DNA from 2 places in the Bacillus sp. MC1252 genome. Region 2 is predicted to be linked to the other one. Evidence: a T-box and tRNA genes for the amino acid it is inferred to sense, from the RefSeq annotation. Region 2 holds a T-box; the other holds one or more tRNA genes.
The links. The T-box of region 2 lies ahead of glyQ (glycine--tRNA ligase subunit alpha). A T-box ahead of a tRNA ligase gene usually reads a tRNA of that ligase, here a tRNA-Gly.
Positions count from the first base shown of each region.

Region 1: it encodes a tRNA-Gly, which carries the amino acid that the T-box ahead of glyQ (glycine--tRNA ligase subunit alpha) is inferred to sense. The anticodon was not compared.

Region 1 covers NZ_CM166369.1:890,017-906,096, reverse strand. Annotated here, with positions in the region: gene ACYH0L_RS04510 (PrkA family serine protein kinase) at 1-171, opposite strand, end outside; partial or broken gene ACYH0L_RS04505 (YrpD family protein) at 549-1,254, opposite strand; gene trmL (tRNA (uridine(34)/cytosine(34)/5-carboxymethylaminomethyluridine(34)-2'-O)-methyltransferase TrmL) at 1,404-1,877, opposite strand; gene ACYH0L_RS04495 (amidase domain-containing protein) at 1,921-2,823, opposite strand; gene queG (tRNA epoxyqueuosine(34) reductase QueG) at 2,886-4,034, opposite strand; gene ACYH0L_RS04485 (hypothetical protein) at 4,118-4,714, shown strand; tRNA gene ACYH0L_RS04480 (tRNA-Gly) at 4,812-4,885, opposite strand; gene ACYH0L_RS04475 (hypothetical protein) at 5,013-5,669, opposite strand; gene ACYH0L_RS04470 (hypothetical protein) at 5,750-6,031, opposite strand; gene ACYH0L_RS04465 (PqqD family protein) at 6,028-6,933, opposite strand; gene ACYH0L_RS04460 (hypothetical protein) at 6,917-8,383, opposite strand; gene ACYH0L_RS04455 (ABC transporter ATP-binding protein) at 8,361-9,107, opposite strand; gene ACYH0L_RS04450 (hypothetical protein) at 9,224-9,436, opposite strand; gene ACYH0L_RS04445 (homocysteine synthase) at 10,540-11,832, shown strand; gene lepB (signal peptidase I) at 12,079-12,645, opposite strand; gene ltaS (lipoteichoic acid synthase) at 12,802-14,742, opposite strand; gene ACYH0L_RS04430 (DUF2262 domain-containing protein) at 15,289-16,080, shown strand, end outside.
Region 2 covers NZ_CM166369.1:2,230,851-2,246,930, forward strand. Annotated here, with positions in the region: gene vrrA (VrrA/YqfQ family protein) at 1-326, shown strand, start outside; gene ACYH0L_RS11375 (4-hydroxy-3-methylbut-2-enyl diphosphate reductase) at 484-1,428, shown strand; gene ACYH0L_RS11380 (Nif3-like dinuclear metal center hexameric protein) at 1,463-2,584, opposite strand; gene ACYH0L_RS11385 (tRNA (adenine(22)-N(1))-methyltransferase) at 2,577-3,293, opposite strand; gene cccA (cytochrome c550) at 3,415-3,774, opposite strand; gene rpoD (RNA polymerase sigma factor RpoD) at 4,077-5,198, opposite strand; gene dnaG (DNA primase) at 5,400-7,229, opposite strand; gene ACYH0L_RS11405 (YaiI/YqxD family protein) at 7,263-7,763, opposite strand; gene ACYH0L_RS11410 (pyruvate, water dikinase regulatory protein) at 8,025-8,846, opposite strand; gene ccpN (transcriptional regulator CcpN) at 8,872-9,510, opposite strand; gene glyS (glycine--tRNA ligase subunit beta) at 9,677-11,722, opposite strand; gene glyQ (glycine--tRNA ligase subunit alpha) at 11,715-12,602, opposite strand; T-box leader at 12,716-12,893, opposite strand; gene recO (DNA repair protein RecO) at 12,933-13,703, opposite strand; gene ACYH0L_RS11435 (YqzL family protein) at 13,739-13,882, opposite strand; gene era (GTPase Era) at 14,030-14,935, opposite strand; gene ACYH0L_RS11445 (cytidine deaminase) at 14,928-15,326, opposite strand; gene ACYH0L_RS11450 (diacylglycerol kinase family protein) at 15,440-15,826, opposite strand; gene ybeY (rRNA maturation RNase YbeY) at 15,804-16,080, opposite strand, start outside.

The DNA.
Region 1 (16,080 bases), 1.3 Mb from region 2:
ATTCTCCTCTTCAATCCCGCTGTCTTTAATCATATGATAAACGCGAGAATGAGCAGATTGAGCGACAAGTGGATTTTCCTTAATAATGTCTAAATAATCGCTGAATGTGCCTTCCCATTTGAGACGCTGCTCTTCTTCTCTGTGCTGTTCAATTTTCTTTAAAATATCCATATGAACCTCCTCTTTCAAGATTGAAGCTAGTAATCAGATACTGTTTTACAATCTATGCGCAGGCGTCCTATTACATGCTTTCGTTCTTCAAAATGACGAATTGGCAAACTGAATTGACAACCATCCGCAAGACCCTTCATAATAAAGGAAAAACAGGAGAAAAATGATCTTCTTCTCCTGCTTTTCAAGGCGAACTTCACATCATATGAAACAGGCAGCGGACAGGAACAAAGGGATAAGGGGGAGCTTATATGAGAACGGTCATTATGATGGGCGTCATCATTACGTTTTTAGTATCCATTTTCACAGCTGGCTACGAAGGCAAGCCTGGTAAATGAAAAAAAGGATGTTCCATTAGCGGAACATCCTTTTTTCATTTAGTTCATTGTTTTCAGCACTTGCATATTCACTGTATTACCTGACACCTGAATCGAAGTAAAGTTGCGTATCTATCACCAGTGTGACTGCTCAATTATCTAATGTGATATCAGTAAAACGAGTAGAGAAGTTTGCCCGAATATCTTTCCGATAAATATCGTCAGTCACTGCAACCGTCGAAAGTAATTTCCATTTGGTCACAGAGATAATGTTTGAGTTTTGAATTTCTGTGATAATGCGCCCTGTATAACCAACATTGTTTGTCCCCCAGAAAGTCGCTCTTGTATGTCCATTCAAATTTTTATAAATGGTCATTTGAACAGTACTTCCAGGCTTAAATCCTTTTGTATACGTAAAATTACTATGTTCTTCGATATATGTTTCTTGATTATTTGTTCCTACCTTCATCGTAGGTTTCCATACATTATAGGTTGGACTGTATTGAAGACCAATATCCGCTTCTTTTGATCCTGTGAATCCAGAATAAATATAAGCTGCCCCTTTAGACACACTCATCGTGGAAGGAAGTTGAATTTTTGTGACCAATATAGATCCATTACTATTGATATAGGTACGCCCGCCAATTCCTTTAGATCATTGCGCTGCTCCTATTTCCTGCGTCTGAGAAAGACCTGGGATACTGACTGGAACGATCCCCATTAAAATAGCTGAGATAACGGCACTAGTAATCAGTAGTTTTTTCATCTCATTATTCCTCCTAATGGATTCATCATTTTTGAAAATGCAATCTATCATCATATCTATTTTCAACATGTACAAAAAGTATAAATAAGTCATATTTTTCATCACCACATAAAAAAGCCGAGATGGGTATCTCGGCTTTCATCATGATCTTATATGAGATCTCGATATTGCTGCTGGCGAAGTGCCTCATAAACAAGGATCGCTGCTGTATTCGATAGATTAAGCGAACGAACATGCTCTGTCATCGGTAAACGAAGACAGCGGTCCATATTTCGTTCAATCAAATCTTTCGGCAACCCACTTGTCTCTCTGCCAAAGACGAAGAAATAGTCTTCATCTAACTGAGAGTAATCAAACGTTGTATGCGGCTTTTGGCCAAACTTTGTGATATAGAAGAATTGCCCCTTCGGATGGGCCTCAAACAATTCATCGAGTGAATCATGATAGACCACATTGGCATACTTCCAATAATCGAGTCCAGCACGCTTCAGCATTTTGTCATCTGTCGAAAAACCAAGCGGACGAATCAGATGAAGTGTTGTATTTGTTGCTGCACATGTACGCGCAATATTTCCAGTATTAGCTGGAATCTCTGGTTGATATAAAACGACATGAAGTCCCAAAAAAGTTCACCTCTAATTTTCTTTTCCGCTCAACATTATACCATTAACTATCCTTTGCGGCATCGTCCAAAATGTGAAAAAACGTATAACGAATAGCTGGTGTATAGGCAGTTGAATCCTCATATGACCAAAACCGCATGCGGCTGTCATACGTCTGTGCATTCACAAGAGGCATTCCGCCTTTATCATGATCAACAACAATGGTTGTATGATTATACCTTCCATCACCCTCGAAATCGTAGCAAATGACATCACCAATTTGAAGCTCCTGCGCTTCTTTTAGCTTCTTTGCCCTTAAGCCTGCTTTAGAATTCGCTAAATAGTTTTTCATCGAATGAGCCACCGTCCAGCTGTAGCTCCACGTATGTGGACGCACCCACCAGCCAGACCCGCGATTCGGATACCCTCTCGTTGGCGCATTCCCTGCTTTCAAGCATTGTGAAATAAAATTTGTACAGTTATCTTCAAAATTCTTGTAGGCTGGATTCCGTTTATTCCAGTACGTCTCCGCATATTGCACGGCTGCCCGCCGATCATAGTGAAAGGCTCTCCCGAATTGTTCCTCGTTCTGGAAGCGCTCATCCACCCGCTCCTCCTTTTGCCGTTCCTCCTGCATCATGCGATCTTTGACAAGCATGTCGTTATAAAGAAACGCTTCTCTTTTTTCAACCTGTTCCTCCAAATAAAAAGAATCGTCTACATCCTTACAGACATAAGTGAGATGAGCAAGATATTGCACATGCTGAGCCCCATCATCCTGAATTGTTGAATCTAGAAGCTTTGTTTTTGCCTTTGCCTTCACAATCTCAACCTGTCTTCTAGCAAAAAGCTCCTTTTTTCGTTCTACTGCTTCCACATCAGACATGAGCTGCGGCTGTTTGATCGCACTGTCATTTAATAAATACGCCAGCCTGTCTTCTAACGTTTGCGCTAATAATTGTTTCACACAGACACCACCAAAACTTTTTTTAAAACCTCTGTTTGGTACATTCTATGTTCATAGGGATGTTATTTAGTATTTAAAGGTGTCTGTAATAGCTCAATCCCTTTGATCATCTCTTGTTTCGCTTCTTCATCACTTTCCCGCTCAAGAGCTTTTTCCAGCTCTGAAAGCTGCTGCACGTCGCCAATTTTGCCAATGGCCCAAGCGGCCGTGCCTCGAATGACCGGCCTTGGATCCTTGTGCATCAATTCAATCAAAACTGGTAAGGCAGATGCGTCTTTAAAGTGAGCGAGTGCCAAAATCGCATTCCGCTGAATGGGCTTTTTCCCCCGCCATGATCCTGATACATGACCGTATTTTTCCTTAAACTCACGATTGCTGATCGTAAGGAGCGGCTTTAAAAGCGGCTTTGCAATTTCAGGGTCCGGCTCCATTTCAGGATGCAGATGAAAGTCTTTTCCTTTATTGATCGGGCAAACTATTTGGCACGTATCACACCCATACAAGCGGTTCCCTATTTTCGAACGGAACTCGTCAGGTAAAAACCCTTTTGTCTGAGTTAAAAACGAAATGCACCTTTGAGAATTCAGCTGTCCTGGATTCACAAGCGCACCTGTTGGACACGAATCCACACATTTATTGCACGTCCCGCACTGGTCTTCAATTTTCTCATCCGGTTCAAATGGAACATTTGTAATCATTTCAGCCAAGTACACATAAGAGCCGAACTCTGGTGTGATAATCATACAGTTCTTTGCACTAAAACCAATGCCAGCGCGTTCTGCTACAGCACGATCAGACAGTTCCCCTGTATCCACCATTGATTTTGTTCGTATATCGACATGCTTGCTCCGCAAGAATTCCTCGAGCATATCAAGCTTTTTTTTCAATACAACATGATAATCCGTTCCCCAAGAAGCCCTGCAAAAGATTCCTCTTCTTGCATCCTTTGTACTTCGAGGGGCATCTTTCATTTTGGAAGGATACGCGAGCGCTATTGCAACAATTGATTTGGCCTTTGGAAGCAGCAAAGAAGGGTTTGTTCGTTTTTCGATATCAGGCTCTTCAAAGCCGGACAAATACCCTAACGATTCATGTAAGATCAGGCGGTCCTTTAATGAATCAAATGTATCAGCACTTGCAAATCGAATTTTATCGACACCAATTTCTTTCGCATATTGAATCAATTCTTCTTTTAATTCTCCAACATGAATCACCTTGCAAACCTCCTTTCTTTGTTTCTTCTGTTGTTTTCAGTATAATACGAGTGTATCATGACCGATTGGAGTGAGTCACTGTGAAGATACATATGGAAATTCCTTATCCTCAAAGCCCGTCTATCCATGTTGGACAGATTGAATATTCACATATTGAAGTCGGTAAATCACCTCAAATGTTAAAAGGTCGATTACGCCTGTTTCAAGAGTCTTTGTTTTTTGAATACGAAGATAAAGCCTTGAAAGAAGTACCTGCGATCAAAGAATGGACTGAGCTTATAGAAGACATTCCTTTCCTTCCACTTCTTTCTGATATTCAAAAGGAACAATTTATTGACTCGACCAATTCCGTACAGGATTTGTCGATATTTTTCTCATTAAAATATTTCTTGCCCATCCTGACATTAGATGCCGATCGCCTAAAAGAGCCACTTTCACTTGCAAAAAATGATGCTGGTCACATCGAATGGCAGGACGAAACGGGACTTAAAGGGTTATTTTCTCAAGCAAGTAAAGCACAAATTTCTCAAGACACAAAGAACATTCTTCAAATCATCCTTTTCCCGCCATCTATTTCCCGGGAAAAGAGTGAAGCTCTTATACAATCCTTGACGAAGATGTTTATACAAATACATGGTGGAGAAAGCAAATATGAACTCATTGAAAAAGCACTGTAGCTGACAGTGCTTTTTCACATTATACTGACATAATAAAAAACGCAACACTTCGTTTATCTAAGAAACGAAATACTGCGTTATAAACAAAATTATGTATTGGAGCGGGTGATGAGAATCGAACTCACGACATCAGCTTGGAAGGCTGAGGTTTTACCACTAAACTACACCCGCATCAATCTTTTAAAAGCAACGTCATTGCGTTGACTTTTATTATGTTACAACTTTCTTAACAATTCGTCAAGAGAATATGAAGATTTTTCGTCAAAAAACTTCATATTCTCCATATATATTAAGATAGTTATTTATCTAGCTGGACATAAAACAAGTATGCATGTGACATATTCTTCAACGCTTTCTCTGGGTTCTTTTCGATTGCCTCAAGCATTGGTAAATTCCCATCTTTCCCCATTGCAGCTGTATACGCAATTAGTGCTTTTTCTCCTGAAGCCACTTTGACAGATTCAGATTGTGCAGAAAAAACATAGTCACCTACTTTGAATGGAAAGCTTGAAGTCGCTTTTATCATTCCATCATTCTTTCTGTCTGACCAAATACTAAATTGTGATTCGTATATATCTTTCTGATGATTCAGTTGTAAGAGCACATTCATCGTTTGATCGGTTCCATCCTGATGTAAAACAAAGGTGGCAGATGATGCTTCCTTATCAACTAATCGACCATTTTTGTAATGACTCCCAATAAAAGTGATACTCTTATTCTTCTTCGTTAATCCCTTTAGGGTAAGAGCCACCATTTCATTAGTGGTTGTGGCATCTAGTAAGCTTTCTTCTTTCTTTGTCAGTTTCATTTTTTCAATTGTTACTTGATCCTTAGATACGGGTTCTGTTTCTTTTTTAGATACTGTCTTCACTGTCGTTGTTGTTTCTTCGGCCTTCTCACCGCATCCTGCTAATAGAAAAACAGTGAACAAAAGTATGCTCCATTTTTTAATCATTGATATCCCCTTTAATATTTTTCATTCTTTATTATACTAAAATTTGGTTGAGCATACAAAAAAAGATTAGGAAAATTCTCCTAATCTTTCGCTTTTTTCTGTTTCATTGCCGACAGCAATGCCACAATGAGAAAACTCGCTGCAAAAATCACAATCATATAAATAAAAAAGTTTGGCTTGATCTGAAAAGTAAACGCTGACGAACCTTCCATCTCAAAAGCGAGACTGTTAAATAATAATGCATCATTTGTTTTTGATTGAAATAAATGATAGAACAGTACACCAATTGTCAGCATCGGAAAGCCTAAGAATCCTAGGAAACCACCAACTATAGCACCTTGTTTCATTGCCTGAACGTTCATGATCGTTGTCCTCCCATTCCACGAAGCAATAGCTGCTTCATAATGGATTTACCATCCCCCATAAACGGAAGAAGATAGAGTAATTGAATAAAATACGTAATTGAAAAAATAAAAAAACCTGTCGAAATTGGATTTTCTTTCAGAAATAATACGGTCACAATGATTCCAGCTGCCCCAATCACACCAGGGAGAAGCGGTCCAAGCAGCGTAATCCATACCTGCTTTTTCTGAAATGGATCTAATACAGGTCTCACAAATTTCACAGACATCATATCACTCGCAAAAAAACCTTGAGGACCATCCCGTCCCGCAAACTTCCGATGTGCATAACCATGTGCTGCCTCATGCAAGGCCGTCCCGGTAATTAATCCGAAATAAATAATGGAAAAATAAATCGCAATGGCTGCAATCGATGGATCAGGGATGAATAAAAAGGCGATGCCTGCCATGACCATGAAAAGCACCCAGAAAAAGATGATTTTACGCGTCACCATAAGCAAGGCCGTCCCCAATATTTGAAGAAATGAGTGGCCTGTGCAATCAAATCGTTCCTTCATCTTTACTTGATACTGCTTAAAAAATTGACAGCAGGCTGTGACAATCCGATATGGTGATTGATAATGAATAGACAGCAAATGATGCTGATTCAGCCCCATCATCAGCTGATAAAAATCACGAGCAATGACAGACTCATCGACCTGAAACAAATCGGCTAGCTCTGCTGTAATACTCGCTTCTGTCCTCTTGCCGTCCACTTTCGTTAACATATGATAGGCACTTTCATTAATCGGGAGTGTGCTTCCATACTGCGTATCAGTGAGATGCCTCTTTTGTAAGGTCACATAAGGCCCAAGAGCCGGTACCCGCTCAATCTTTAGCTTACTGTTAAGAAGTTGAATCATGTGAATACCTCCATGAAAAACCTTTGTATATGGCAAAGATGAGCAGACCCTCAAAAGCAGCCACAAGCAGCCACTGAAGCGTTTGACTCGACTCCCCTATGACATAGTTTCCAATAAAAACAATTGGAATCATAAGTAAAATAAGTGCTCCAAATGAAAAAATGCCTGTGTATGGATTGTTCCGATCAAGAGGAAGTAAAATACCTACCACATAAAAGAGCGCAGTAGCATTGCATAACACAGCGGCCCCAATCAATACGTTCCAAATCTGATCAGGAAGCGTCAGTGTTGTCAGCATGAATAAAGCAATCTGCATCACACCAACGAGCAGAAGTCCAATAAACTTATACAGAGCCACTTCCCACGACATTAGGCCAAATGTTTTATACATCCCTAGCATACGTTTATCATTGCCAAATGAATTAAAGGCTGTTAATCCAGCAAGAGCACATAGAACAAAAAACGCTTCTTCTTCAAACCGGAATCCAAACTGATAACGGACGAATAAGATCACAATGAGAAGAATGAGAAAGTTTAAAATGTTTTCTTCATTTCGCACCTGTGATTTGATTTCCTTTACAATAAGTGACCATTTTTTTGAAGAAGAGAACGGCAATTTGTTTAAAAAGGTTAACGCTTTTTTCTCTGCCATAATCGGCATCATCGCAAGAGAAAGAAATGCGCCGCCCGCTGATAAAAGGATGAACAGAATCAAAATTGCATAGTTTACCCCTTCTGGAGACATCCCTTGTGCTGCAAGGAAAAACGGTGCTGTAAAATACATTAAATGATAATCAAACTGAATATATGATTGCTGAATTTGGCTGATATCAAAATGCGTCAATCCATACGCCACAACCAGTGCCAATAAAACAAAGATCGCTGCAAATTTTTGCAACGGTAATTTTAATTTTAGAACGAGCAAATAGGTAATGTTATAAATGAGCTGCAGCAGCATGAAGACAAAAAGCGATTGCAAAATCACCATCAAAAAGAAAGTAAAGATAAAGAAAATTCCGATTCCCTGGGCAATAAAGTTAGGTAAAAGCAGGATACCGATAAAAAATAAAACAAGCCCTGCCACCACTATCACCATCGGAATGAAGTATCCAAGACTTTTCTGAAAGGTAGAGAGCGGGAACCAGCTGAGCTGCATAGAAAACCGGTCTTGTTCAGGCGTTCTGACCTTGATCAGAACAAATAACAAGCTTGTAAAAATAGATGCATTGATCGCCATCGACACAACCAATAATCCAAGTGAACGTTCATCTCCATTTAAGAAAGCCTTCATAAAGACACCAGTAAAACTATATCCAATGATGGCCCCCATTGTGACTGCAAACAAAAAGAATAAGACCACAATGATTCGCTTCGTTTGAGTATCAAAGAGCTTATACATCTCCTGCTGCCACATTTTAAGCATCATTTTAGAAATGATTAATGATTTCATCAAAATGTGCACCCCTATCACTTAACATTGAAGCTTTCAGAAACACCTGTTCCAGTGTGCTTGATTGATACTTTTCCTTTAAGGCTGAGACTGTTCCTTCATCCATTTTATTTCCCTTAGAAATAATGGCGATTTTGTGGCACAGCTCTTCCGCTGAAAGCATATCATGCGTTGAAAGCAAGATTGCACCATGGTTCTCGGCATAACGCTTCATCAGTTTCTTTGTGTTTATAACCGCTTCAATATCAAGTCCTCTAAAGGGCTCATCCATGATCACCAATTGACTATCAAGCATAAAGGCGGCAATGAGCTGTGTCTTTTTTTTCATACCATGTGAATACGTTTCGATCGGTCTTGATAAAGCCGAGTCCATATCAAACAGTTCAATTAGTTGATTTCTTCTATGAATTGTTTTACATTCATACATAGAAGAAACAAAATCTAAATATTCAGCACCAGTCAATGCTTCAGGGAGCAGCAGGTCATCTGGAATATAGGCTACTTGTTTTTTAAAGGATGGGTCATCATTTGTGACCTCCTGCAAGTGAATCGTTCCTTTTGTATGCTTAATGATGCCGAGTATACAATTAATCATCGTTGTTTTACCAGATCCATTCGGTCCAGCAACAGCAACGATTTGATGAGGGGCAACCTTTAAATGAAAATCATTGACAGCAGTCACATTATTTTTATACGTCTTGGTTAAATTCTCGATCGTAAACATATAACCTCCAAGTGTCTGCATATTCTTTAAAAAACAGATCAGGCTAAACCGCCCGCCACAGACGGTTTAGCCCTGGTGTCATATCATAGAAGTAAAAAGATGAATCCTAAGTATAGCTACTTACATTCAATTTGGACTTTTAAGCCACTTTCCCACTGAACGGCTCCTGTAAAGCTACCCTTGCCGTTTGCTAAACACCAAACTGCTGCTCCTAGAACAACTGTTGCTCCCAATCCAAGAAGGACTGCAACAAATACTAAGAACCAAGCTTGGTCCATAATAGCAGGTTCCATAGTGGAATAGTCAACTTGCGGCGCTGCATAAGTCATACTTTTCACCTCCCAGCTTATGATGATCGTATCATAGGCGTCACACTCCAAACATCAACAGAAGATCCCATTTTTGACCGAACGCATTTTCGATTAAAACGTGACTTTTTATTCAATTATTCACTCCCAACTGGATGAACCCTCTCTTTTTCACTAGTTTTTACCACAACACAATACCTACAAAACCCATATAATGGCAATAATTCCATCTTTTTTCTACTTTTTTTCAAATAGTTCATTTTCATCATCTCTTCTATATGTTCTTTCATTTTTGTGAGATAGAAAGAATTCCCCCGATATATCAGATATAAAAGTCCTGATTTCATGTCGTTATGTCACCAATTATGAAATATTTACTGATAATTCCGACAAAAGAGTGGGCATATTTTCCTTCTTCTCTTGTCACCGAAAATATGTATATACAAGAAAGCGCCTTGGGAAAAAAGCCCTTACCTGCTTCAGCAGGACACAACATATGACTCGCTTCCTTTCGATGAAAAAAGAACAGCAGTCTAGAAGTGACTACTATACTTTTTCTATATTTCTGAGAAAATTGCGGCAGAGGCTCTATCAGAAAAATTATTGTTCCCAATGATTTCACCAGCAATCATAATTGAAATTGTCAATGAAACCTCGATCCCTGTTGTCATCAGACATATACACAGTAAGTCCCTTAACCTAAAAAAGTTATTTTGACCTTATATGCTTTTCATCAATTCGATCGTAAATCGCTTCTATTCGTTCTTTCTTGATTGCTGTAAATCTCATATTTGTTCTGCTCAATCAAAATGTCTAGTGTGAGATCCATATGTTTTCTGTATTTTTTTCTTTTTTCCAAGTTCATCTTCCCTTCTGATTAAAATAAAAAAAGGCCCTTCACTCATGCTTGAGTGATAGAGCCTTCGGTTGACCGATCAGCCATTCTTGGTGATGTTTTCAGTATGCTTATGTTGATACATATTATTCCGACCTGTCAACTATATTTATTGTTTTTTCAGATTTATCTAAAAAATGATTGACCAAGCATGAAACAAGATTTATAGTCTTATTAAATATTTCTTATCAAAGTAGTTGGTTTTATCTAACAAAAGGAGGATACACACATGTCAGAAGAACTTCAATTTCGTTTAGAAACAAAAGCCATTCATGCAGGTCAGGAACTTGATTCAGCAACCTATTCAAGAGCCGTGCCTATTTATCAAACAAGCTCTTTCGGTTTTAGGGATAGTGAGCATGCGGCGAATTTATTCGGACTGCAGGAACCTGGAAATATTTATTCACGTATTATGAACCCTACAAACGACGTATTTGAAAAAAGGATCGCTGAGCTTGAAGGTGGAATTGGTGCACTTGCTGTCTCTTCTGGACAAGCAGCCACTACGTACTCTATTTTAAACATTGCAGGAGCCGGGGACGAAATTGTATCCTCCAGCAGTCTTTATGGAGGCACCTACAATCTGTTTGCTCATACCCTAAAAAAGCTCGGGATTACAGTGAAATTTGTCGATTCATCCAATCTTGAAGAACTTGAAGCAGCGATTACGGATAAAACAAAAGCAGTGTATGCAGAAAGCATCGGGAATCCAAAAGGCGACATTTTACATATTGAAGCCGTCTCAGCCATTGCACACAAACACCATATTCCGCTTATTGTGGACAATACGCTCGCCAGCCCCTATTTATTAAGACCTATCGAGTTTGGCGCAGACATTGTCGTCCACTCAGCGACGAAATTCATTGGCGGACATGGCACATCAATTGGCGGTGTCATCGTCGATAGCGGCGGGTTTCCTTGGGCTGACAGTGATAAGTTCAAAGGGCTGACTGAACCAGATCCAAGTTATCATGGTCTCACGTATACTGAAGCGATTGGAGAAGCGGCCTATATCACAAAAGCACGTGTACAGCTCTTACGTGATTTAGGCGCAGCACTGTCACCTTTTAACTCATTTTTGCTTCTTCAAGGCTTAGAAACATTGCATTTACGTCTTGAGCGGCATAGTGAAAATGCGTTAAAAACAGCGCAATTTTTACAGGATCACCCTCTTGTAGAGTGGGTAAGCTACCCTGGTCTTGAAGGCCATGAATCCTATGAGCTGGCTCAAACATATTTACCAAAAGGACAAGGTGCGATCCTCACATTCGGTATTAAAGGTGGACGAGAAGCAGGTAAAAAGCTCATTGATTCCGTGCAGCTTTTCTCACATCTTGCAAACGTGGGCGACTCTAAATCACTGATCATTCATCCTGCCAGCACGACACATCAACAATTAAGTGAAGCAGAGCAAAAAGCGACAGGCGTCACACCAGAACTCATTCGTTTATCTGTTGGAACAGAAGCGATTGAAGACATCCTTGCAGATCTTGAGCAGGCGATTGCAAAAAGCCAGTCTTAAAGAAACAGAAAAAAGCACACGCCTGTGTGCTTTCAGCGTGTAGACAAACCCTCGCATTCGGTGTCAGTCCTGCGTGACGGTGCTCACGAATGTCAAATTCGCTCCGCTCCGGTACTCGTCCTTCCTAGACTTCAATGGTTTTCTATCACGCTGAGCTGAAAAGAAGACAAAGGGCTAAAATGAAGATCATTTTAGCCCTTTGTCAACAATCTGAAAGCACACGGCTGTGTGCTTTCAAATTGTTTATTATTGGTTGAGTAATCGAATATCTTGGAAAGGATAAAACACAAATGATGTTGTCCCTTGAATATCACTCTTTGTAAAAAGACCTAAGCCGTTGCGGCTGTCCATTGAATTCTGGCGATTGTCACCCATGACAAAGTACTTTCCTTTTGGGACTGTAAGAGGGCCAAAATCAGGTGTCAGCAAAGTGCCATCTGCGGCTGCTTGCTTTTTGTTTGACGCTAAATAAGGCTCTGCCACTTTTTTGCCATTTACATACAGCTGGTCGTTTTTCATTTCGATTTTATCACCAGGTAAACCAATCAATCGTTTCACGTAGTGAGTGCTGCGGTCTTCCCCATCAAGGACAATGATCTGTCCTCGTTTATAATCACCGAAATAATCGACGGTTTTATTCACAAAAACCCGTTCTGTATCATGCAATGTCGGATACATAGATGACCCTTTGACAATGTACGGTGCGAATAAAAAGTTACGAATGATAAAAACAGCAATGAATGCGATTAAGATGGCTTTGATCCAGCCCCATAACTCTGATTTCTTTTTTTGTGTTTTTGTATTTGTTGTCATAAGCTCCTCCTGAAATCCCCTAGGACGAAATGAGTTTTCGTCAGCTTACAGCTGACGTCACGCTTGTTTCCCCCTAAATATAAACATATTTTGCCAACAAATCAAGCTGTAAGAGAGAAAAAGGCAAGCACCTTTCTGTGCTTGCCCAAAACTCAGTTAGTTAGCAGAAGAATCTGCTTCGTTCTCTTTGTTTTTACCATAGAAATAATCAGATGGATTCACTGGTTTGAAATCCGATAGCTTATGGAATCGAAGAAGATCCCTGTAGAGCACTTTATCTGAAAGGCTTAACTGATTATCAACACGGGCTTTAATTGCCTCTGTCTTTTTATTTTGTTTCACCACTTTACCCGTTTTTGTATCGTAGACTGTATTATCTACAAGGGTATATGTCGGTGTCACATAGTTTCCGTTACGGAATGCAACGGTTTGGTCATGCTTTTTAGAAAATAGATCTGTTCCGAAATTCACGAACTCGTTTGAATCAATCCCTTGTAAATGAAGAAGCGTTGGCATTACGTCTACTTCACCACCATACGTATGATTCACGCCACCCTGTTTTCCAGGGATACGAATCATGAGCGGTACACGCTGGTTTTGTGCATTTTGATAAGGTGTAATTTCTTTTCCTTGAATTTCACTCATTGCACGGTTATGGTTCTCAGAAATACCGTTATGATCACCATATAATAAAATAACTGAGTCTTTATAAAGACCTGATTTCTTCAAGTCCTTAAAGAATTGCTCTAATGACTCATCCAAATATCTTGCTGTTTGGAAGTAATTATCCACTGTTTTATCGCCAGTTGTGGCCTTAGCAATCGTCGCATCTTTTTCATCTAAATTAAATGGATAGTGATTTGTCAGTGTCATTAAATGTGCATAAAATGGCTTTTTCATTGATTCTAACATTGGGATTGATTCTTTAAAAAATGGCTTATCTTTCAGACCCATATTTACAAGGTTTTCTTCATCCATGTTGTAATATGAAGCATCGAAGAATTGATCAATTCCCATATGCTTATAAATCGTGTCACGGTTCCAGAAAGACTTGTAGTCCCCGTGAAGCACAGCACTTGTATAGCCTGCTTTTTGATCTAGGATCGCAGGAAGTGATTGGTAGGTATTTTCACCCTTTGTCACAAACGCTGCACCCTCTGGCAAGCCAAACATACTATTATCCATCATCAGCTCAGCATCTGCTGTTTTTCCTTGACCTGTCTGATGGAAGAAGTTATCGAAATACGTAAAATCACCTTTTCCGTGAGCCAGTTTGTTTAAAAACGGCGTTACTTCTTCTCCATTTAGTTTGTAATCAATTAGGAACGACTGGAAACTCTCTAAATGGATTTTAATGATGTTTTTACCTTTCGCTTTACCAAAATATTCTGCATTTGGCTTCGCATAGTGAGAAGCCGTATAGTTCACGACATCAGTTAAATCTTCACTGCTCGCATTTGCGACCTGCGTTGCGTTTTGCGCTGATTGCACCCCGTCATAAATCGTATAATTATAGACACCTAAATATTTGACAACATACTTATGATCAAATGTTCTCGTTAATAATTCCGGACGATCCTTTTCAGCTAAATGCAGATTGACAAAGAACAACCCAACACCTGCAGCCACAATAAGCAGTGCAAACGTCTTTTTCATTTGGAATTTCTTCACTTCCGGTCTCCAAATCACAATGGCAATCAAGATCATGATATCAAGGAAGTACAAAAGATCATGCGGCTTAATGCTCGACAACACACCGCCAGTCATACCTCCTCCAAGATTGCCTGCTTGTTTCATTGTTGAGAAAGTCAAAAAATCATCAAAGAAACGATAGTACGCTACATTTGCATATAAAAGTGCGGTCATAATAAAGTCAATGACAATTAAAACAATGGCAGATTTACGCCCCTTCAAAAAGAGAGCAAGTCCCAAAAACACGATGGCTGAACTAAATGGATTTAATAAGAGAAGACCCTCTTGAAAAGAACCTTTCACTCCTAAATTAAAGTCCATTTTGTAGGCTGTGTAAGATTTTGCCCAGAATAAAAGAACAGCCAAAACAAAAAAGCTATATTTGTTCGCAAATATTTTTTTCATAAAACCTCTTCTTTCTTTTTTTCGATCTGATATAAATGAAATCATAAAAAATTTACATTCATTTTGCAAATGTAAATCTTCTGCACCCAGCATTCCGATGCTCTGTCTCCGCCGGATACATGTGCTCCTTTAATATAACGGATGAGAAGCATCATAAGTTTCAAAAAAATACGAGTAAATAAAAGGTGAAATATCCATTTACATTAAATTCACTAACACTTCATGCTTCAGTGGATGATGAAGGTTTTGTAAATCACTTAGTATTACTTTACTTTTTTCATCTAATCGTGTCAAAGTAATTATAAAGAAAAGGAAGAATCACCTAGGCTTTTCGACTCATTTACCCAAATTTATACAAAATTCGAACCCAACTCCTCAATTTGCTCTTTTATTGTGACTCAACTCCAGCAATCCATGTATTCTCACTCCTTCTGTAAGTCCAAAAAACAGTTTTAAGCAAAAAAGGCTTGATTTCCCCTGCTAATGTGCGGTGTGATAAAGATATAGATTTTGATCATATCATTCTTATGTAGCTGGGGACATCACATGAAGAAAAACAAACAAATGAACGCATTTGAAGAAAGGTTTTCAGAAGAACTAGTAGACATGATTGCTGTCACAGGACCTTCTGGAGTAGGCGCAGGAAAAGCAGGAAAAGAATCTCTTTGGACCGCTTCAATTCCACTGATTGCATGGAAGGAAAAAGGCCGCATCACAACCGAAAAAGTGAGACTCTGCTGGTTAACAGATGAAGAGGGGTTACGGGAAAAACAGGCACAATTACATAAAGAATCAATCGTTACACTTCAGGTACGAAAAGGTACAGATGAATTCATGCTGGTGTCACTCATCGATACAGATACAAAGGATAGAGAGCTTCAAGAGATATTAGAAGAAGCTCAAAAACCAGTCTTTTATCACGATGACAAGCTGGGCACCTTTGAATTAGTGAAAGGACTAGACTTATTTGAAACGACGATCCAATGGGGGAAACACGAGTGCCTTCTCTACTTCAATCTCGGAGAAGAAGAAGAAATAAACGACTCTCTCCAAACCGCTAGACGACTCGTACAAGAGCAGACTAAATGGGATTCTTCTATTAAATCATTTGCGGCAAATAAGCTGATTGAGCTAGCAAAAGACTGGCAGGAACAAGACGATTCAGATGAAAATCAAGAAGAGATCACACATGACCAATTTATAAACCGCATTTCACTTGAAAGCCTGCAAGCTTATCCAAATGGAGAGTTTGAAGCCTACTATCATGACGGTGATTTATTTTTGGGACATGTCATCCTTGTCACTGGAAATATAAATGGCACATTTAAAGATGCACAC
Region 2 (16,080 bases):
TGGCGCAGCAATTCACACCAATGATTCAGCAATACGGCCCTTTAGTGAGAAATCTGCCTGCGATGATTAAGCTGTACAGCCAGCTTGGCAGTGCGGATGATGATGAAACGAATGTGAATGATGCAGACGCAGAACCAAAAGAACTCGGCGAGGAAACAGAAGTTACGCATGAACAAACAGCACCAGTTGATGAGGCAGAGGAAATAAAAGAAGATGAAGAACCAGAGGACATTCTTGTCAAAAAAACAGCTGCACTCACATCACCTGCTCCTGAAGCAAAGCCGAAAAAAAGAGCTGGCAGTTCTGTTCCAAAACTATATGTCTAGTAATCTTTGAAAGGCGAAGTGGTTACCGCGTATAACAATCTTTGATATATGCGCTTACTTTGGCTATAATGGAAGGAAGAGAATGATAAAAAGCCGTTTTTTACGGCTTTTTATATTGTTCTTCTCTAGCAGCACTTCCCTACAGGAGGACGAATAAATGAATGTGATTAAAATATCGCCGCGTGGCTATTGCTATGGCGTTGTGGATGCAATGGTCATTGCTAAAAATGCCGCACTGGATAAAAACTTGCCACGCCCAATTTATATATTAGGTATGATTGTGCATAACAAACATGTAACAGATGCCTTTGAAGAAGATGGGATCTACACACTGGACGGACCAAACCGCTTGGACATTTTAAAGCAGGTTGAAAGCGGAACGGTGATTTTCACCGCCCACGGCGTTTCTCCCGAGGTTCGCCAAATCGCAGAAGAAAAAGGCCTTGTAGCCATTGACGCGACCTGTCCAGATGTAACGAAAACACATGAACTCATTTCAGAAAAAACTGCCGATGGGTATGACATTATTTATATTGGGAAAAAAGGTCACCCTGAGCCAGAAGGAGCTGTCGGAGTTGCACCAGACAAAGTGCACCTTGTTGAAACAGAAGCTGACATTGAGGCGCTGGATTTAACGTCAGATAAGCTGCTCATTACCAATCAGACGACGATGTCACAGTGGGATGTCTATGATTTGATGGAGCTCATTAAGGAGAAATATCCGCACGTTGAATACCATCAAGAAATTTGTCTTGCGACACAAGTACGTCAGGAAGCTGTTTCACAGCAAGCTGGGCAAGCTGATCTCACCATTGTGGTCGGCGATCCGAAAAGTAATAACTCCAACCGTCTAGCACAAGTGTCAATGGAGATTGCAGGTACACAGGCTTACCGTATTGGTGACCTAAGTGAGCTCAAGCTGGAATGGCTGCAAGGCGTAAAAACCGTTGCCGTGACTGCTGGTGCTTCAACACCAACACCTATTACAAAAGAAGTCATTCGCTTCCTAGAAAACTATGAACCGGACAATGAATCGACTTGGAAGGTTGAACACGCTGTTCCTCTTTCTAAAATATTACCTCGCGTAAAAACGAAGAAATAAAAAAACGTCAGAGCTGCTGTGCTCTGACGTTTTTTTACATAAACTGAAATGGGTTTGTGTTTGATTCTGACACAAAGAGCTGTACATCATACTTTTGATCCGTACATAGCGATTGAAGCTTCGCTTTCACGCCCTCTTTCATGATCTTTTCTGCGTAATGACCTGGGTCCACTACGTTTAGTCCGAGCATCATTGCATCGTGGGCGACATGAAAATAAAGGTCTCCTGTCACATACACATCGGCACCCATTCTTTTCGCTTGATGGATGTATTTATTTCCGTCTCCGCCAAGCACAGCTACCTTTTTCACAACCGCTTCCTGATCTCCTACAAAACGAGCACCATTCACATCTAGCTTCACTTTTACAAATTGTGTAAATTCCCCAAGAGTCATAGGGTCTCTTAATTCTCCAATGCGGCCGAGACCTTTTTGAATAGGAGGAAGATCCGTCGTGTGTACACTGTAGGCGACTTCTTCATAAGGATGTGCTTTGATCATTTCACGAATCACTTGTTTTTCAATACTTGCTGGGAAAATGGTTTCGATCCGCACTTCTTTCACAAATTCCAGCTTACCCGACTCACCAATAAAAGGCTCAGCTTCTTCTGATGGCAGAAAGCTGCCTGTCCCTTCATTTGAAAAAGCACAATGGCTGTAGTTGCCAATATGACCAGCTCCCGCATTTCCTAAAGCCGTTCTGATGGCCTCTTCAAATTCCTCTGGAACATAAAGTGCAAGCTGCTTGATTTGATCTTCATATGTCGGAACTAACACACTTGTTTCCTTGAGCTCTAATGCCTCAGCAAGCAAGTCATTGACTCCTCCATCCGCTACGTCTAAATTTGTATGAGCCACATAAACCGCAATATCATGTTTGATGCACTTTTCAATGATACGTCCAGCCGGCTGATCTGTCGCTACATTTTTTAATGGACGAAAAATCGGCGGGTGGTGGGCTATGATAAGATCTATATTCCGCTCAATCGCCTCATCTACCACATTCTCTAATACATCTAAGGTGATCATGACATTGGTGACTTGTTTATTTAATGTTCCAATCTGGAGCCCAATTTTATCACCCTCCACGGCATATGCTTTTGGTGAAAATTGTTCAAACAATTGGATGATTTCATGCCCGTTTACTGTTTTAGTCAACAGTCAAAACCTCCTTTAGAATCTTTATTTTCGCTTTCAGCTCTTTCTGGCGCTCTTTGTTTTCTTCTGTCGGAGCTGCCTCTTGAATTTGACCTTCTATTTTCTCCATATGCTGAAGCTCTTGCATCCACTTGCGCCGGAAGACGTCATTTTGCTCTTTCGCAAGAAACGGACCAACTAGCATGCCTGTTTCTACTGACATTCCTTCATAGGCTTTATCTTTGTCGCCTTTTTCGGCGATGATGATTTCGTATATTTTGCCATCCTCTTCTAAAATGACTTCACCCATCAATTCATACCCCTCTTGATAGAGCCATAAACGAATGTGGTGAGCATGGATATTTGGCTGAAGAATGAGCCGCTCGCGGCCTGTGAGCTTATGCTTGCCGTCATTTAAAATGCTTGCGATGAGTGCTCCGCCCATACCTGCAATCGTGACTGCATTCACTTCGCCCTTTTCAATGACTTCAAGGCCATTTCCTTTTCTGACCGAGATCTGTTCATCTAATTCAAGTCTATGTACTTGCTGCTTCGCAGATTGGAGCGGTCCATCTGTAATTTCACCAGCAATGGCTTTTACTGCTTTTTGATGTAATATCGCATAGCATGGCAAATAGGCATGATCTGAGCCGATATCAGCAAAGACAGCCTCATTTGGTAAAAAGTCTGCAACTCTTTTTAATCGTTTCGATAAATTCATTTCATTCATACATATCACTACTTTTCTTTAATGTTCATCCCTTGTCTATCTTATATAAATTATGGACTTTTTAAAAGTCGTTTTCAAATGAAAAAAGCTCTTCTTATCAAAAAGAGCTTTTTGCGTCACATTATTTAATTTTGGAAACCCATTCTGACATTTCATCTAGCTTTTCATTCGGAATCAGCCCGCCTGGCATCCCGTTTCCGCCTTCTTGAATTTTCTTCTTGATGTCTGCCACTTCAAGCTTGTCACCAACACCTTTTAATGCAGGACCTGCGCCGCCTTCATAGTTTTCCCCATGACAGCTCAGACAGTTTTGCTTATACAATTCTTCCGGCGTCGCATTTGCTGTCTCCTCTTGCTTTTGCTCTTCGCCACCAGAGGCAATTTTTTCTTCATCCTTCAGCCCCTTCATTGATAAGAAAAAAGTGAGTCCAATTCCTAAAATGGCAATCAATAAAAATGGTATAAGTGGATTCCGTTTCATTTCTTTCATCCTCCCCTTTGTGAAAAACCCCTTTGAGACTATGCAAACAATTCTAATTCTACTTTAATTTTACAAAAAGTAAACGAATTATGATACAAAACTTTGGTCAAGTTCACAGATTAGACAAAAATGAATCATGATGAGAAATGAAGCCTGCAGCACATTTTGATGTATTTTTTATACATCTTTTCTCTAAGAACGTTGCAAATTCATTTGTTATTCAGTAAAATATAATCAGATTGAAAAAAGCGTTTTCATTTTGATGAAGAAAGAACGGATCTCTTTCAAGATCCGTCCGGTTTCTATTCTAAGAAGTCTTTTAATCGTTTACTTCTGCTTGGGTGTCTTAATTTACGAAGAGCTTTCGCTTCAATTTGGCGGATACGCTCTCTTGTTACGCCAAACACCTTTCCAACCTCTTCTAACGTGCGTGTTCTTCCGTCATCTAGTCCGAAACGTAGTCTCAGCACATTTTCTTCACGGTCCGTTAGCGTGTCTAATACATCTTCAAGCTGCTCTTTCAACAATTCGTATGCAGCATGGTCAGATGGAGACGTCGCCTCTTGGTCTTCAATAAAATCACCAAGATGCGAGTCATCTTCTTCACCAATAGGTGTTTCTAAAGAGACAGGCTCTTGTGCAATTTTAAGAATTTCTCTTACCTTTTCTGGGGTTAAATCCATGTCTTCAGCAATTTCCTCTGGCGTTGGTTCTCTGCCTAGGTCTTGCAGAAGCTGTCTTTGAACACGGATCAATTTATTAATGGTTTCCACCATATGAACTGGAATACGGATTGTTCTCGCCTGATCGGCAATGGCACGCGTGATCGCCTGTCTAATCCACCAAGTCGCATATGTTGAGAATTTGTATCCTTTGCGGTAATCAAACTTCTCAACTGCCTTCATGAGCCCCATGTTTCCTTCTTGAATCAAGTCAAGGAAAAGCATACCACGACCGACGTAGCGTTTCGCAATACTGACAACGAGACGAAGGTTCGCTTCCGCTAATCTTCTTTTTGATTCCTCATCGCCTTCTTCGATCTTTTGAGCATACGTAATTTCTTCTTTAGCAGATAACAAATTGACGCGTCCGATTTCTTTTAAGTACATACGAACAGGATCATTAATTTTGACACCTGGTGGTACGCTTAAATCATTCAGGTCAAATTCCTCTTCTGCTTTAGCCAGCTGCTGAACATTTGGGTCTTCTGTCTCTTCATTTTCACTGATGAGCTCTACACCCTGTTCGCCTAAGTATTCATAGTATTCATCCATTTGGTCTGATTCAATTTCAAAGCTAGACATACGCTCTGCAATTTCTTCGTATGTTAAAACGCCCCGTTTTTTACCCGTTTCAGTGAGCTTATCTCTCACCTGTTCAAAGGTTAATTCAGTTTCGGTTTCGTGGGCTTGTTTATCAGCCATTATGGATCCCTCCTTCCAAAGCTTGCAACGAATTCTAAAGTAACTTGCGATTTGCATCCGCTCTGCTTTTCTCTCTCTATCAAACAGATGAGCAAATAGGAATAAAATAAATAATGATGAAGGCAAGATGCTTGCGGTCTTATGCTCCTCCCCTAAAGGATTCATTGCCAGCCGTAAGTCTTGTCATAAATATTAGACGTATTACTTCAGCGAACGGTTCAACTGAATAATTTCTTTTGCAAGTGTTGCCGCTTTGAAGAAATCTTTTTGCCTCTCCGCCTCTGCACGTTCTAGTTCTTTTTCCTTTATCATTGACAAATTCCGATGATTCAACACTTTTTTTACATAATCACTTAATTCAGCTTCACTTAGTTCGTCTCCAACTTGAATCATTAATATATCCGTCAGAAGCTGACTTATCACATCATCTTCCAACCGGTTCATCAGGTGCTGCGGCGTCGGTTCTTTGCCTTCTTCATACAATGCATAAATGTACGTTGCCAGCGCCCTGTGCGTATCTATATTAAATTCAATCCCTACTCTGTCAAGCACTTTGCGGATCACGTCATCGCTTTTTAACATATGAGCAAGCAGCATTCTCTCTGCATTTTCATATGCCGGCCGCAGACGCTTTCTTCTCACCTGTGTTGACAAATGTGCACGCCGTTTTTCAAGCCCACTTTCTTCCTGCGTGCTTTTGGCTTCTTGCCGCTGCTGCTTTTCAAACAGCTCCAGTTGTTCCTTTAATGAGTCAAGTGAGATCGAGAACTCTCCAGCAAGCTGTTTCATGTAAATCTCTTGTTCCAAGGAGCCGTTTAACCGGCTGATTTCTCGGAGAACTTGCTTCATATAAGCAAGACGGTCTCCTTCGTCTGATAAATTCTTTCCTCTTCGGAAAAAATTCATCTTAAATGTCATTAATGTCACACTTGCATCTATGATGTCATTCCTAAATTTCTCGCCGCCATATTTACGAATGTAATCATCTGGATCGAGTCCATCTGGTATCATGGCAACGCGAACTTTACATCCTCTTTTTCCAAGCAAATCTGACGCTTTCATGGTCGCTTCATATCCGGCCGTGTCAGAGTCATAACAGAGGATGATCTCTTCTACGTTCCGTCTGAGCAGTTTAACGTGCTCTTCTGTTAAAGACGTACCCATTGTTGCAACACTTTCGCCAACACCAGATGTGACAGCTGAGATGACGTCAGCAAATCCTTCGAAAAGGACCGCCCGTTCGCGTTTTCTAATATGCATACGCGCGTCATGAAAGTGATAGAGCAGCTTACTTTTATGAAAAAGTGGCGTTTCAGGACTATTCATATACTTAGGCTGCTGATTACCAAGTGATCTTCCGGAAAAAGCGACGACCGTCCCGTGATGATCATGAATTGGAAACATGACACGATCCCTAAAACGATCAAAAAAGCCTGTGCCGTTTTCTCGTTGAATCAAAAGACCAGCTTTCTCCATCATCATAGGATCAAACCCTCGTTTTTCTAAAAACTTGGTCATGAAATCCCAAGAGTCAAGAGCATACCCGATCTCAAACTTGGCAATTGTTTCATCCGTAAAGCCTCTGGACCGTAAATAATCGAGTGCGTTTTGACCTTCCTTTGTATTTACCAGCAAATGGTGGTAAAATTTCTTAAGAAGCTCATGTGCCTCAATCATTTTATGATTTGCTGTATCCTCTTGCTGAGAGGAACTGATCTGAGCATTCGCTACATGATCAGGCAAATCAATATGGTACTTATCAGCAACATGTGAAACGGCTTCAATAAATGAGTAGCCTTCCATTTGTCTGAGGAACGAAAACACATTACCTCCAGCACCACAGCCAAAACAATGGAAGATTTGCTTATCTGCTGAAACAGAGAATGAAGGAGTATTTTCACCATGGAATGGACAAAGACCGAAGTAATTTCGACCTTGTTTTCTAAGCTGTACGTATTCTCCAATCACTTCGACAATGTCTGCGTTTTTTTGGATCTGCTCCAAAAGTTCATCTGGTATACGTTTGCTCATCCTAATAACACTCCGTCGTACATTATTCGCCTTTTAATTCAAAAATCCTTCATGATTCGACAGGATTTTTTGTAGTTGCGTAATAAATCGCTTTTTATCCTCTTCCAAAAGCTTTTTGGGACCTTTTCCGTATATACCTTTTCTTCGCTGTTTGCTGGAAACATGCCTGCGTTCCAAATCAAAATCAATTGTTTCGTTTGTGTACATCCGTCCTCTTTCAGACAGAACAATGACATGTCTTGGAAGCAGTAAGGAGGCAAGACCAATATCTTGGGTGACGACAATATCATGTGCGGCAGCTGAGTTCGCAATGACTAAATCCGCTGCTTCCTTATGTGTATCTACAAACCGCCAATCTTCAAGTGGTGATCTTTTGGTTTGAAAATGCTCATATGAAGCAATGAAAGTCACAGGTACTTGAAACTGAGATGCGACAGAAAGGATTTCGTCTTTTACAGGACAAGCATCTGCATCGACATAAATCGTCCTCTCTCTTTTACGTTCATTCAGGTGACTAATTCTCCATCCCTCCACCTTATTCCTGCTTTAAAGAAGCAAAAAGACCATACTTTTCCCCCATAAAGCAATCAACAGTAAAACTCATTTTGTCGAAAAGTTATGTTCAGAATCACTTGACTTCTGCCAATATTAGTTTATTCGTTCTTGACTTAACTTAAACCTAAAATCAATCATTTTATCACAATTTTTTATTATAATACAAATGCAGCAAATATGCCATTATTTTTGTTTACCCGTTTCCCACCATAGGAAAAACCCAGGAGGAGCATCCTGAGTTTATTCGGAACCTCTTTTGGTCAGCATTTGATGAATGACATTCGCCGTTTCCTCAACTGCTTTATTCGATACATCGACAACTTGACAGTTAATTCGGTCAACCACTTTTTCAAAATACTCTAGTTCCTCTTTAATCCGCTCGATGTTCGCATAAATTGCTCGATCATTTAAACCTAGAGATTTTAAACGTTCTTTACGAATATGATTGAGTTTGTCTGGACTAATTTTCAGGCCAATGCATTTCTTTGGATCAACTGAGAATAACTCTTCTGGCGGATCTACTTCAGGAACAATCGGAACGTTCGCTACCTTCAGCCGCTTATGCGCCAAATATTGAGAAAGCGGTGTCTTGGACGTGCGTGATACACCAATGAGCACAATATCAGCTTTTAGAATGCCTCTTGGATCTCTGCCATCATCATACTTTACAGCGAACTCAATGGCTTCTACTTTTTTAAAATAGTCCTCATCTAATTGACGTACACGACCCGGCTCATGTTTCGCTTCATTTCCATATGCGGTCTCCATTTTATCAATAAGTGGACCAATGATGTCATAGTAAACGACTCCGTTTGCTTCTGCCTCTTCTATTAAAAATTGACGCATTTCTGGCACAACGAGAGTAAAGCAGACGATCCCGTTATCTGCTTTCGCCAGTGAAATGACTTCTTTAATCGTACCGATATCCTCAACATATGGGATTCTTCTAATATTTGAATGGTCTGATGAACCGCCATCAAATTGGCTAAGTGCCGCTTTGACCACGAGCTCTGCGGTTTCTCCTACTGAATCTGATACAACAAAAATTACGCGATTACTCATAACATCCCCTCGCAGTCTTCTGTAATTAGATAATTTCATTCTCCGATAAGCTAACAAGTATTTTCGTCATGTTTGTTTTCGTAATTCTGCCGACAACTTCAAAGCCTTTATCCGTTTCTTTTATGACAGGAAGTGCGTCTATTTGCTTTTCAATCAAGTGCTTGGCCACATCCATAATGAAATCTTCCTTGCGGCAAACGGTGATGTTCGGCATTCTTGTCATAATAATATGGACAGGTATAGATGGAAGCTCTTGTTTTCCAATACTTGCTCGAAGGAGGTCTTTTCTTGATAACACGCCTGTTAAAATAGAGTGATCGTCCACAACGAATAATGTGCCCACATCCTCTAAAAACATCGTACAAATCGCATCATAAACCGAAACATTCTCATGTATCACCACTGGAATGGATTGGAAATCTTTCACTTGGAGTTTTTTCAGCTTATCTGCCAGAAGCTGCGTGCCTGTTTTTCCTGTAAAAAAGTAGCCGACCCTTGGCCTTGCTTCTAAAAATCCAGACATTGTTAAAATGGCTAAATCCGGTCTGAGGGTAGCCCTTGTTAAGTTCAGCCGATCGGCGATATGCTCTCCAGTGATCGGACCATTCTCTTTGACAATCTGTAAAATCTGCTCTTGCCGTTTATTTAACTCGATTGTACTCACCACCTTTAAATAGAGAGAGCGAATCTTTACTTTATGTATATCATTTTCATAACTCATCATATTATAGCGCATCTTTGTCCGAATGAAACAAAAATCCGCTCAAAAACCGTGAATTAAATGAGTAAAAAACGATTGCCCTTCTCAAAAGGCAACCGTTCTTAGGTATTTATTTTACAATTAAATTGTTCATATTCGCAAATGATTGAATGACTTTAGCTAGCTTGACCATCTGTGCCAAACGATTTTGCTTCAGTTTTTCATCATCCGCATGAACCATTGTGTGATCGAAATAATGAACAATCGGCGCTTTTAAGGTATTTAACGCCTCAAGTGCTAAGTTGTATTCTCCTGCTGCCACATGTCCCTTAACAGCTTTCTCTACTTGCTGATACGCCTCAAATAGCTTTTGCTCGTGCTCATTTTCAAACAGTGCAGGCTGAATCTCTACATCTTCCCCTTTTTTACTGATTGAAATGACGCGGCCAAGTGCCTCAGCCGTTTCTTTGAAGCTTTCTTGTTTCACGCTCTCTTCAAGAACAGCTGCTTTTTTCACGACCGCATAAGGCTCAATATTTTCAACATCAAGCACTGCATCGGCCACATCATGACGGATATGCTCTGCTTGGAGGACATATTTTAAACGCTGCGTCAAAAACTCAATCAGAGCAGCTTCATGTTCTGCCTCTACTTGAGCAAGTGCTAACAGCTCTTTAAATGAAATATTCCAATGACGGTCGAGCAGGATTTGAACGATACCGCTCGCTTGTCTTCTGAGTCCATAAGGATCTTGAGAACCCGTTGGAATCACATCAATTGAAAAGAACGAACAAATAGAATCTAGTTTATCCGCTACTGCGACAATCGCACCAATCAGAGTCGAAGGCGCCTTGTCACCGGCAAAACGCGGCATGTAGTGTTCGTTTATGCTCTTTGCGACTTCTTCGTGTTCGCCAAGTGCTTTTGCATATTTCTCACCCATGATTCCTTGTAATTCTGGGAATTCATAGACCATTTGAGTCACAAGGTCAAACTTAGAAATACTTGCTGCTCTTGCGACACGTTTTGTTGTTTCGTCATCTGTGCTGACATGCGCTGCTAGGCGGGTCGCAATATCTGTCACTCTCTTCAGCTTGTCACCAATTGTTCCAAGCTTCTCATGAAATACAACCTTATCAAGCTTTTTAATATTGTCTTCAATGACTAGTTTTTCGTCTTCTTTATAGAAGAATGCAGCATCTGATAAACGCGCACGAAGTACTTTTTCGTTTCCTCTTGCGACATTTTCCAGCGCCTCACTGTTTCCGTTTCTGACCGTAATAAAATGAGGCAGCAATTCTCCTTGCTCATTTTTCACAGGGAAATAGCGCTGATGCTCTTTCATTGTCGTGACCAATACTTCTTCCGGCAATGCAAGGAACTCTTCTTCAAAGGAACCAAACAACACTGTTGGGTATTCAACAAGATCGTTGACTTCCTCTAGAAGTTCAGGATCAACTGGAATGACCCAGCCTTTTTCTGAAGAAAGGGCATTTAGCTGCTCAGTAATCCATTGCTTTCTTTTACCTGCATCTGCAATGACAAATTGATCGTGTAATGTTTGCTCATAAGAAGCAGGTGAGTCAATGCTGGCTGTCGTACCGAGGAAGCGATGTCCTCTTGTCTCCCGTCCGCTTTTTACGCCTGCAATTTCAACGGGTACGATCTCTTGCCCGAATAAGCAAACAATCCATTTAATCGGACGGATATAGCGTAAATCTTCGCTTCCCCATCTCATGTTCTTTGGAAAGCTTAATGAAGCGGCAATCTCACCTAGCGCTGGGAGAAGGTCTTTGACTTGCTTTCCTTCTTGGAACTTTTGGACATGGACATAATCCACACCTTTGATCTCTTTGAAATAGAGATCCTCTGTTGAAGCGCCTTGTCCGCGGGCAAAGCCCTCAGCCGCTTTTGTCCAATTGCCTTCAGCGTCTTGAGCAATCTTTTTAGCTGGGCCTTTTGCTTCTTCTTTGATGTCTTCTTGTTTTTCTGCGACACCTTTGACAAGCACAGCAAGGCGTCTTGGTGAATTGAATAAAACAGCATCTTCGAATGAAATATTTTGCGTTTCAAACCAAGCTTTTACTTTCTCACCTAGCTGCTTTGTGCTCTCTGGCATGAAACGAGCCGGCATCTCTTCTAAGCCGATTTCGAGTAATACATCTTGTTTATTCATGAGAAGCCGCCTCCTCTTTCAACATAGGGAATCCAAGTTTTTCTCGTTCTTCGTAATACGTTTTAGCCACTTTTCGCGCTAACTGACGTACTCTTCCAATATAGCCGGTTCGCTCAGTGACAGATATAGCGCCCTTTGCGTCGAGCAAGTTAAATGTATGAGAACATTTGAGTACATAATCGTATGCCGGGTGAACAAGTCCTTTGTCCATTTGGCTATGTGCTTCTTTCTCATAGGTTGTAAATAAATCGAACAGCATGTCAGTATTAGATGTTTCAAATGTATAAACAGAGTGCTCATATTCAGCCATTAAGAATAAATCTCTTACAGTAAATCCGTCTGTCCATTCAAGGTCAAAGACATTTTCTTTGTCTTGGATGTAAGAGGCAAGACGTTCAATACCGTATGTGATTTCAACAGAAACTGGCTTACATTCTAAGCCGCCGACTTGCTGAAAATACGTAAATTGCGTAATTTCCATGCCATCAAGCCAGACTTCCCAGCCGAGCCCTGCACAGCCAAGAGATGGATTTTCCCAGTTGTCTTCAACAAAACGAATATCATGTTTCAACGGGTCAATGCCAAGCGCCTTCAATGATTCAAGATACAGTTCTTGAATATTGTCAGGTGATGGCTTAATGATCACTTGAAATTGATGATGCTGATACAATCTATTTGGATTTTCTCCATATCTGCCATCAGCCGGGCGTCTAGAAGGCTCTACATACGCTACCTTCCACGGCTCTGGTCCGATGCTTCGCAGGAACGTGTATGGACTCATCGTTCCAGCACCTTTTTCTGTGTCATACGCTTGCATTAATACGCAGCCTTCATTTGACCAATGCTTTTGCAGCGTCAAAATCATGTCTTGAATATTCAATGATCGCACCTCCGTCTTTTCTACACCATCCGCTATGTATGGCGGGTGGGGACTAGAACCTCATAAGAGAACACAAAAACTCCCGTCTCTATGCTCACAAGGTTCCTTGCAAACATAGGGACGAGAGTTTTTCCCGCGGTTCCACCCTATTTGCTGGTGTCGTAGCACCCAGCCGCTTTGTTTTACGTTGCTCAAGAATGCCTTTCGTTACGCCTCCATCCTTAGCTTACACCGTCCTAAGGTCGCTTTTATGGATTATACGTAAGTACTTCTTTCTGTCAATGCAACATATTTTATCTTAGATGATCTTACAAAAAGTCATGGAAGATGTCAACTTTTGTTTTCTTCACCCATTAGCTTTTTCATGGATTCCATCTGATTCATGAATTTTTTTGATTTTAAATAAAGGCCTGAATACTCGTCATAGTAGTGATCCAGCACTTGACGAATTTCTTGTTTAGTCTGCGGTTTCACGTCAACTTGACCAAGCCTTGATAAATCAAAATAATGAAACAAACGAAGCAGTCTTGCAGCTGCTGGGGATAAGGGCAGTTTATATGGATCTTTAGAAAAGCAATTTTGGCAAATAAATCCGTTATCTCTAATCGAGAAATGGAACTGCCCTTCTTTTTGACCGCAGTGTACACATTGATCCAGTTCAGGCTTCATCCCCATCACTGATAACATTTTAACCTCTACAATAAATAAAATAATATCAGCATCTGTGCCTTCATTGAGATGACGTAAAGATTGAAGAAGGAGCTCAAACAAATAAGGGTTTGGCTTCTTTTCCTCCGTTCCTTTATCGAGTAATTCTGTCATATATGCGGCATATGCAGTCAGAAATAAATCTTCCCGGATGGCCCGCATGCTTTCGATCATTTCACCTTGCTGGAGCGTTCCAAGTCCTGTTGATGATTGGATAAGGAAGGTTCCGTATAAAAACGGCTGGCTTATGGCTGACAGGCGGCTGTTTGATTTTTTAGCACCTCTTGCCATCACACCAATTTTCCCATGCTCTCTAGTGAGCAGCGTGACAATTTTGTTTGTTTCGCCATAATCTGTTGTTCTAAGAACGATTCCTTCACTTTTAATGAGCATTTGTCTACACTCCGAGCGTTGGAGGGGGTCAAGAATTATAAGATTGGAAAATCAAATCGTGCTATCTCTTCTTCAAGTACATCGGGTCTTTCCAGGTTCTCCTTTTCTAACTCTTTGAAAAGCAGATACGTGTCAACGCTTCCTGTTTGTGAAAATACGTTCCATGTAAAATTCAACATAAAAACCCCACCTTTCTTTATTAGAAGCAGCAACGCTACATCCAACATATTAACTTTATCTTGACCAGGCTACCTCCATTTCATGATAAACAATTTTTACTAATCGAACCGCACCATTGTCAGATTTTATGACAAATGCAGCGATTTTTAATATTCGTCTTCTCTAAATCCGAAGTCACGCAAGTGAGTGGATTTATTACGCCAGTCCTTCTGAACTTTTACCCAAAGCTCCAGGTATACTTTTGAGCCTAGAAGTGCTTCAATATCTCTGCGCGCTTTTTGTCCCACTTCTTTTAATAAGCTGCCTCGTTTACCAATAACGATCCCTTTTTGTGAATCACGTTCTACGACAATGGTCGCCGCCACATGGATCTTGCCATTTTCATCTGGCTTAATTGATTCGATCGCAACCGCAATACTGTGAGGAATCTCTTCTCTCGTTAAATGCAGCACTTTTTCACGAATTAATTCAGAAATAATAAACCGCTCTGGATGATCTGTTACTTGATCTGCTGGATAAAATTGAGGGCCCTCTGGAAGATAACCTTCAATTTGCTGAAGAAGCGTATCAATGTTGTTGCCCTCAAGAGCTGAAATTGGCACAATTTCCTTAAACGGATAACGTGTGCGGTATTCATCAATTAAAAGGAACAGTTCATCTGGGTGAATTTGATCAATTTTATTGACGACAAGGAACACCGGTGTAGATGTTTGCTTTAGTCGTTCAATGATGAATTCATCACCTTTGCCATAACCTTCCTTTGCGTTGATCATAAACAAGATCAGGTCGACTTCCTTCAGTGTATTTTGAGCCACCCTCATCATAAAATCACCTAGCTTATGCTTAGGTTTATGAATGCCTGGTGTATCGATAAAAATCGTTTGTGACGTGTTGGTTGTCAAGACACCTTGAACTTTGTTTCGCGTCGTTTGGGGCTTATCACTCATAATGGCAATTTTTTGTCCAATGACACGATTAAGAAAGGTTGATTTACCTACATTTGGTCTTCCAATAATTGATACAAATCCTGATTTGAAGCTTTCGTTAGTCATTTAAATCCTCCGGTGAAAATGCGCCTGGCAATAGTTCGTTTACTGTTGTTTCGTATATATGTCCTTTTAAGTTTGTTAGGATCACTGGCATATCAGGTGCACATAGCTCTGAAATGACCTGTCTGCATGCGCCGCACGGTGAAACAGGTCGATCTGTATCAGCCACTACTGCAAGCATTTGAAAAGATGTGATGCCTTCTGAATAAGCTTTAAAAAGTGCTGTTCTTTCCGCACAATTACACATGCCATATGCTGCATTTTCAATGTTGCAGCCGCCATACACTTTTCCATCATTCGACAATAATGCTGCACCGACTTTGAATTTTGAATAGGGTACATATGCAAAATCTCTTGCTTTGATTGCTTCTGAAATCAACTCTTGTTTGTTCATTCCTAGTTCCCACTTTCAGAAGAAATGGACCCACTGTCACATTTATATTTTACATAATTCACGTGACATTTTCACGCCCATTTCTAAAAATGTTAATAAATAGTAATATTGTTCTATTGCATGATCTTCGGCAGGAAGATCATCAACCCAATCATAACCGAAATCGCGGCGTAAACGCAAACAGCGCCTGCTGCAGCGTCCTTTGCTCTTTCTGCAAGCGGGTGCTTTTCTTCTGTCATAAGATCCACTGTATGTTCAATGGCTGTGTTGACAAGTTCAAGTGCAAAGATTCCCCCACATAAAAGAAGCACGATCATCCATTCGACCGGTTCAATGTGAAACCAAAAGCCGCAGATCACCACGATGATGGCTGCGACTGTATGAAATCGAAAATTCCGTTCATTCAAGAAAGTTCGCCAGATTCCTCTAAATGCATAATAAAAACTCCGAAAAAAACGGGCAAGCGGGCTGCGTTTCTTACGATGATCTCGAAAGGCCATAATCATCCAGAATTTTTGTCTGTTTGGCGAACATTTCTTTCTCATCTTCCTCTGTCATATGATCATAACCAAGTAAATGAAGGAAACCATGAATCGTTAAGAATCCAAGCTCTCTCATAAAGGAATGTCCATATTCTTCTGCCTGCTCTTTCGTTCGATCAACACTAATGATAATGTCACCGAGTACCGGCGGGATGTCGCCCGCGCCAATGATCTCAATCTCACCTTCTCCTTCTTCCTCAAGTGCAAAGGAG